Regions from separate parts of the Nocardioides sp. JCM 18999 genome, predicted to be linked through region 2. Evidence: riboswitches for the same ligand, from Rfam matches in the RefSeq annotation. Region 2 holds a riboswitch; the other holds the start of a gene.
What was found. Region 2 has a riboswitch for glycine ahead of gcvP (aminomethyl-transferring glycine dehydrogenase). Riboswitches for the same ligand answer to the same signal wherever they lie in the genome.
Positions count from the first base shown of each region.

Region 1 (3,555 bases), 1.7 Mb from region 2:
GTAGATCTCGCTGTGCGTCCGCACGCCCTGGGCGTCGTACGCCGTGAAGCGCATGCCGTTGGGGTGCCCGGGCAGCGAGGTGTGGCCGTCCAGGACCAGGTCCGTCTCCGGGTCGAACACGATCGGCCGTTCCCCCGCGAGCGCGAGCCGTCGCTCGGTGCGGACCGCGTCCAGCCGGCCGGCGGACACGGTCGGATCGACGGTGGCCGGGTCGGCCCCCTCCATCCCCAGCAGTACGGCGCCTTCGGACCCGTGTCCGCGCCCGGTGGCTCCGAGGGAACCGAAGAGCTCGACCTTGACGCGGGCGATCGAGCCGAGATCGTCGGTGAGGGTGGTGGCGAACCGCTTCGCCGCCCGCATCGGCCCGACGGTGTGGGACGAGGACGGGCCGATGCCGATCGAGTAGAGGTCGAAGGCGCTGAGGGCGGCGGAGCGGGTCATGGGCGCACGGCTCTCAGGCCTGCGTCAGTTCGGCGTAGGCCGTGGCATCGAGCATCTCCGCCTCGGCGGTCACCTGGACCATGAACAGCCAGCCTTCGCCGTAAGGGTCGGTGTTGACAAGCCCTGAATCGGTGACGACCGCTTCGTTGACCGCGATCACCTCGCCGTCGAGCGGGGCGTAGAGGTCGCTGACCGACTTCGTGGACTCGAGCTCGCCGCACGCCTGACCGGCGGTGACCTGCGTGCCGACCTCGGGCAGGTCGACGAAGACGACGTCGCCGAGAGCGTCAGCGGCGAACGCGGTGATGCCGACCCGGGCGGTGTCGCCGTCGCGCGAGATCCACTCGTGCTCGGCGGTGTAGGACAGGTGGGTGGGGATCGTCATGGGTCTCTCCTGGCTGGTTTCGTGCTGCTCGGTGGGTGGGTGGTGCTCAGCGGGCGCGGACGTAGAACGGCAGCGCGACGACCTCGGCCGCGACGGCGGTGCCCCGCACGTCGATCGACAGCCGGGTGCCGGGTGCGGCCAGCTCGGGGCGGACGTGGGCCATCGCGATCGGGTGGCCGAGCGTGGGCGACGGCGACCCGCTCGTGACGGCGCCGACCACGTCACCGGTCGCGGTGTCGAGGACCGGGTAGCCGGCGCGCGGGGAGCGGCGCCCCTCCGGGACGAGGCCGACCAGCAAGGTGCGCGGGCCCTCCTCGCGCCGGGCGGCCAGGGCTGCGTCGCCGACGAAGCCGTCGGGCTTGTCGGCCACGACGACCCGACCGAGGCCGGCCTCGAACGGGGTGGTCGAGAGGTCGAGCTCGTGGCCGTAGAGCGGCATCCCGGCCTCGAGTCGGAGGGTGTCGCGGCACGACAGCCCGGCCGGGACCAGCCCGTGCTCGGCACCGGCCGCGGTGAGCGCGTTCCAGATCGCGACCGCGTCGGCGGGGGAGCAGTAGATCTCGAAGCCGTCCTCGCCGGTGTAGCCGGTGCGGGCGAGGAGGACGTCGACGCCGGCCAGGGTGCCGCGGTCGATGGCGTAGTACTTCAGTGCCTCGACCTCGAGGTCGGTCAGCGCGGCGACGATGGCCGCCGAGGCCGGACCCTGCACTGCCAGGAGGGCCCAGTCGGTCGAGCGGTTCGCGACGTCGGCGTCGTACTGCGTGGCCCGTTCGGCCAGGGCGGGGAAGACGGCGTCGACGTTCGACGCGTTCGCGACGACGAGGTAGTGCTCCTCGGCGAGGCGGTAGACGACCAGGTCGTCGATGATCCCGCCGTCGGGGGCGCAGATCATCGAGTACCGGGCGCCGCCGACCCGGATCGCCGAGGGCCGACCGACCAGTGCGTGGTCCAGGGCCCGGCCGGCGTCGGGGCCGGTGACCTCGATCTCGCCCATGTGGCACAGGTCGAAGAGGCCGGCGGTGGTCCGGACGGCGTGGTGCTCGGCGGTCTCGGAGCCGTACCGGATCGGCATTGCCCAGCCGGCGAAGTCGGCGAGGTGGGCGCCGAGCTCGACGTGGAGGTCGTGCAGCGGGGTGGGGCGGGACGTCATGGGTGGAGGCTCTCTGGCGTGCGCCGGCGGAACCGGCGGGCGGATGGATGCCTCCCCGCTCTGTCATGGGACCTGAGAGCTTCACCGCCCGATCCCGTGAGGGGGGGCGGCTTTCACCGTCGGTGCGTTCCCGCAGTGGGTGGGAACGACTTTCCAGAGTTCGCCTCGATGCAGCGGTCAGGGGGCCTGAGAGTTTCTCGGGGAGAGTTGCTCCTTCGGCGCCCCGCGCAGGGCGGGGACTCTCCCGCTGCACGTTGATCGGCGATGTGTCTTCAGTTGTGCGGCAGACCTTAGACGGTGGGTTCCTCGGCTTGCTCGTCAGGGCGGTTCGCGGGGACCCGGGTGGCGCCGGCGGGGCGCTGCCGCTGCAGCTCGAGGACGGCGGCGCGGGCCTCGGGGTCGAGGGCGAGGTCGACGATCGCGGAGGCCATCGCGGTCGCGCCGACGATGATCGCCTCGTCGGCTCCGGCCGAGGCGGTCTCGGCGGCGAAGTCGGCGGTGTGCGGCATCCCGGACGCGCCACGGACGGCGAGCATCGGGTGGATCGAGGGCACCACCTGGCTGACGTTGCCCATGTCGGTGGAGCCGCCGGTGAGGGTGCCGAGCTCGGTGTTGATCACCCGGCCCTGACGCTCGATCGCGGCGTCGAAGCGGTCGGCGAGGAAGCCGTGCTGGACCAGGGGTTCGTAGATCGGGTCGACCGGGACCACCTCGTACGTGCAGCCGGTGGCGATCGCGGCGCCCTGGACGCAGGCCAGGAACTTCTCCTTGAGCACCCGCTGCACCTCGCCGTCGGTGGAGCGGACCTCACCCTCGACGACGGCGGTAGCGGGGATGATGTTCGAGACGTCGCCGCCGGAGAGCGTGACGGCCGAGAGGCGTACGCCGTCGGGCAGCTGCTGGCGCAGCAGGCCGAGCGCGACGTGCAGGACGGTCGCGGCGTCACCGGCGTTGATCCCCCCGTCGGGGGCCGCCGCGGCGTGCGAGGCGCGGCCGGAGAAGGTGACCCGGAAGCGGTCACGGCCCTGCGAGCCGCAGTCCCGGGTGGGGACGGTGAGGTCCGGTCCGGGGTGGATCATCAACGAGACGGTGGCGTCCTCCCACGCACCCGCCTCGAGCATCAGGGCCTTGCCGCCGCCGACCTCCTCGGCGGGCGTGCCGAGCAGCTTCACGGTCAGGTCGAGCTCGTCGGCGAGCTCGGCCAACGCGATCGCCGCGCCGACCCCGGCGGTGGCGATGACGTTGTGCCCGCAGGCGTGACCGACTCCCGGGAGGGCGTCGTACTCGGCGCAGACCGCGACCGTGAGGGACCCGGTGCCGCGGACCGCTTCGATCGCGGTGTCCAGACCGTAGACGCCGACCTCGGTGGCGAATCCGGCGCTGCGGAGCAGGTCGGCGACCACCTCGGCGGAGCGGTGCTCGGCGAAGGCGAGCTCGGGGTGGGCGTGCAGGCTGTGGCTGGCCGCGACGAGGCGCTCCTGCCATGCGGCGAGCACTCCCTCCACCGTCGCGTGGGCCTGGAGGCTGGTCATGGTGGCCAAGTATGGGCCCGCGGGCAACGACCGTGACGGTGCCCCCT
Region 1 covers NZ_AP043887.1:3,111,775-3,115,329, reverse strand. The annotation lists gene ACZ5J1_RS15455 (L-serine ammonia-lyase) at 1-441, opposite strand, end outside; gene gcvH (glycine cleavage system protein GcvH) at 455-826, opposite strand; gene gcvT (glycine cleavage system aminomethyltransferase GcvT) at 873-1,976, opposite strand; glycine riboswitch at 2,027-2,140, opposite strand; glycine riboswitch at 2,141-2,233, opposite strand; gene ACZ5J1_RS15440 (M20 family metallopeptidase) at 2,267-3,508, opposite strand; gene ACZ5J1_RS15435 (hypothetical protein) at 3,555-3,555, opposite strand, start outside.
Region 1: it holds a riboswitch for glycine, as region 2 does, so the genes downstream of both, gcvT (glycine cleavage system aminomethyltransferase GcvT) here and gcvP (aminomethyl-transferring glycine dehydrogenase) in region 2, are expected to answer to the same signal.

Region 2 (3,555 bases):
GCTCGCGCACCGCCACCGGACCGACACCCGGGCCACCGCCGCCGTGCGGGATGCAGAAGGTCTTGTGCAGGTTGAGGTGCGAGACGTCGCCCCCGAACTGCCCGGGCTTGGCGTAGCCCAGCAGCGCGTTGAAGTTGGCGCCGTCGATGTAGACCTGGCCACCGTGGGAGTGCACGATCTCGCAGAGCTCGGTGATCCCCTCCTCGTAGACCCCGTGGGTCGACGGGTAGGTGACCATGATCGCCGCGAGGTCGTCGCTGTGCAGGTCGCACTGGGCGCGCAGGTCGTCGAGGTCGACCGTGCCGTCCTCGTGCGACTTGACCACGACCGCGCGCATCCCGGCCATGATCGCCGAGGCGGCGTTGGTGCCGTGCGCCGAGGAGGGCAGCAGGCAGACGTCGCGTTGACCCTCGCCGTTGGCCAGGTGGTAGCCACGGATGGCGAGCAGCCCGGCCAGCTCGCCCTGGGATCCGGCGTTGGGCTGGATGGAGACGCGGTCGTAGCCGGTCACCTCGGCCAGCCACCCCTCGAGCTCGGCGACCAGGACGGCGTAGCCGGAGGCGTCCTCGGCCGGGACGAAGGGGTGCAGGTCGGCGAAGCCCGGAAGGCTGATCGGCTCCATCTCGGTGGTGGCGTTCAGCTTCATCGTGCACGAACCCAGCGGGATCATGCCGCGGTCGAGCGCGTAGTCACGCCCCGAGAGCTGGCGCAGGTAGCGCAGCATCTGGGTCTCGGAGCGGTGCGCGCCGAAGACCTCGTGGGTGAGGAACGGCGTCCGGCGCACCAGGGCGTCCGGGATCGCCGACGCGGTGGTCCGGTCGAGCTCGTCGACGAGACCCTCGACGTCGGTGCCAGCCGGCACCGCACCGAACGCGGTGAGGACGCCGACGACCGTGGCCCGAGAGGTGACCTCGGAGGTCGAGAGCGCGACGGTGTCGGCGTCGACCAGACGGAGGTGGAACCCGGCGGTGCGGGCAGCCTCGACCACAGCCGCAGCCCCGCCCGGCACCGCGACGGTGATCGTGTCGAAGAACGACTCCGAGACCAGCGCGAGGCCGGCGCGACGCAGGCCCGCGGCGACCACGGCGGCGTAGCGGTGGGTGCGCCGCGCGATGTCGGTCAGGCCCTCGGGACCGTGGTAGACCGCGTACATCGCGGCACCGACGGCCAGGAGCACCTGGGCGGTGCAGATGTTGGAGGTCGCCTTCTCCCGGCGGATGTGCTGCTCCCGGGTCTGCAGCGCGAGCCGGTAGGCGGGCCGGCCCTCGGCGTCGATCGACACCCCGACCAGGCGTCCGGGCAGGTGCCGCTCCAGACCCTGGTGCACGGCCATGAACCCGGCGTGCGGGCCACCGTAGAAGAGCGGGATGCCGAACCGCTGGGCCGATCCGACGACGACGTCGGCACCGAGCTCGCCCGGCGACTCCAGCACCGTGAGGGCCAGCAGGTCGGCGGCGACGACCGCGAGGGCACCGCGCTCGTGGATCCGGGCGACCAGCGCACCGAGGTCGGGCAGCGACCCGTCCGCGGCGGGGTACTGGACGAGCACACCGGCGATCGAGCCCTCGGGGAGCTCGTCGGCGAGGTCGGCGACGATGACGTCGATCCGCATCGCCTCGGCACGGGTGCGCACGACCTCGATGGTCTGCGGCAGCGCGCGGGCATCGACCACGAAGGACCCGTTGCCGTTGGCCTTGTTGGCGCGGCGGACCAGGGTCATCGCCTCGGCGGCGGCCGTTCCCTCGTCGAGCAGCGAGGAGTTCGAGACCGGCAGACCGGTGAGGTCCCCGATCATCGTCTGGAAGTTGATCAGGGCCTCGAGGCGGCCCTGGGAGATCTCGGGCTGGTACGGCGTGTAGGCGGTGTACCAGGCCGGGTCCTCGAGCACGTTGCGCCGGATGACGGGCGGCGTGATGGTGGCGTGGTAACCCAGGCCGATCAGCGACTCCGCCGGGTTGTTGCGTCCAGCCAGCTCACGGGCCAGGGCGCTGACCGCCTGCTCGCTCATTGCGGGCGGCAGGTCGAGCTGCTCGTGGCTGCGGATGCCGGCCGGGACAGCGGCGGCCATCAGCTCGTCGAGCGAGCCGAAGCCGAGTCGCGCGAGCATGGTCTGCTCGGCCTCGGTGGTGACACCGATGTGGCGACGTACGAACGGGGACGCGGCGTCGAGCTCGGCGAGCGTGGGCGAGTCGGTCACTCAGACCTCCAGGGGCGTAGGGGTGATCACCCTCCCCCTCTGTCGCCCCGACGGTGGGACTTCAGACTCGCCATGTCCGCGCGGTCGTGGTGCCTGAGAGATTCCGGGGAGGAATTGCCCCTTCGGCGCCCGACTCGGGACTCTCCCGCGCGGCCTTCGTAGCAGCGCTGAGTCTAGCGCAGCCGATCAGCCGATCTTGCGGGCGGCCCGACGCGCGGCGAGTTCGTCGCCCTCGACGGACCCCGTGGACTCGTCGTCCGCGGCACGCTCGCTCGGCAGGGCCGACAGCGTGCCCTCGATCTCGCGCCACACGCCACCGATCGCGATACCGAACACGCCCTGACCGCCCTGGAGCAGGTCGATGACCTCGTCGTTGCTGGTGCACTCGTAGACCGAGGCACCGTCGCTCATCAGGGTGACGCGGGTGAGGTCGTCGGTGCCGCGCTCACGCAGGTGGGTGACGGCCGTGCGGATCTGCTGCAGGGAGATGCCGGCGTCGAGGAGGCGCTTGATCACCTTGAGGATCAGGATGTCGCGGAACGAGTAGAGCCGCTGGCTGCCCGAACCGCTGGCACCACGGACGCTCGGCTCGATCAGGCCGGTGCGGGCCCAGTAGTCGAGCTGGCGGTAGGTGATGCCGGCCGCGTTGCAGGCCGTCGGTCCGCGGTAACCCGCGTCACTGGGCAACGGAGAGACGTCATCAGTGAACAGCAGGCCCTGCTCGTCCGCTTCGGCGGCGGCCGCGAGTACCTCGGCGCTCTGGCCGTTCTCCTGCTCGTGCTCCAACACGTTGTCCTCCGTGAGGTCTACTCCGTTGAGCGTAACTCCGAAAGGGGAAGTCCGGGTCATCCCGATCAGGGAATCTCACCGGTGGAGTTACAACAGAGACACTTCACCGTAGGCCTCGTCCCCCATCGGGTCAAAGACCTTCCCGGCGTGTCGCAACCCTCAACCTCAGATTGAGACTCAGGGTTGGTGCCGAACCTGCTCAATCGGTGGAGAAGTCCTCCGGGCTGACGTGGTCGAGGAACTCGCGGAACCGCTCGACCTCCTCCGCGGCATCGACCTCGGGCGCCTCGGCGTCGGCCTCGTCATCGTCCCCGCCCTCGGGGATGTAGACCCCCGCCTCGGCGAGCACCCCGTCGGCACAACGGACCGGCGCGCCGACCCGCAGGGCCAGGGCGATCGCGTCGGACGGACGGGCCGAGACCTCGACGCCGTTGTCGAAGGCGACCACGGCGTAGAAGACGTTGTCACGGACCTCGGTGATCCTGACCTCGGCGACCTCGGCGCCCAGCGCGGTGATCACGTCTCCGAGCAGGTCGTGGGTCAGCGGTCGCGGTGGCACGACGCCCTGC
Region 2 covers NZ_AP043887.1:1,457,025-1,460,579, reverse strand. The annotation lists gene gcvP (aminomethyl-transferring glycine dehydrogenase) at 1-2,197, opposite strand, end outside; glycine riboswitch at 2,269-2,355, opposite strand; gene ACZ5J1_RS07070 (MerR family transcriptional regulator) at 2,384-2,986, opposite strand; gene ACZ5J1_RS07065 (bifunctional nuclease family protein) at 3,186-3,555, opposite strand, start outside.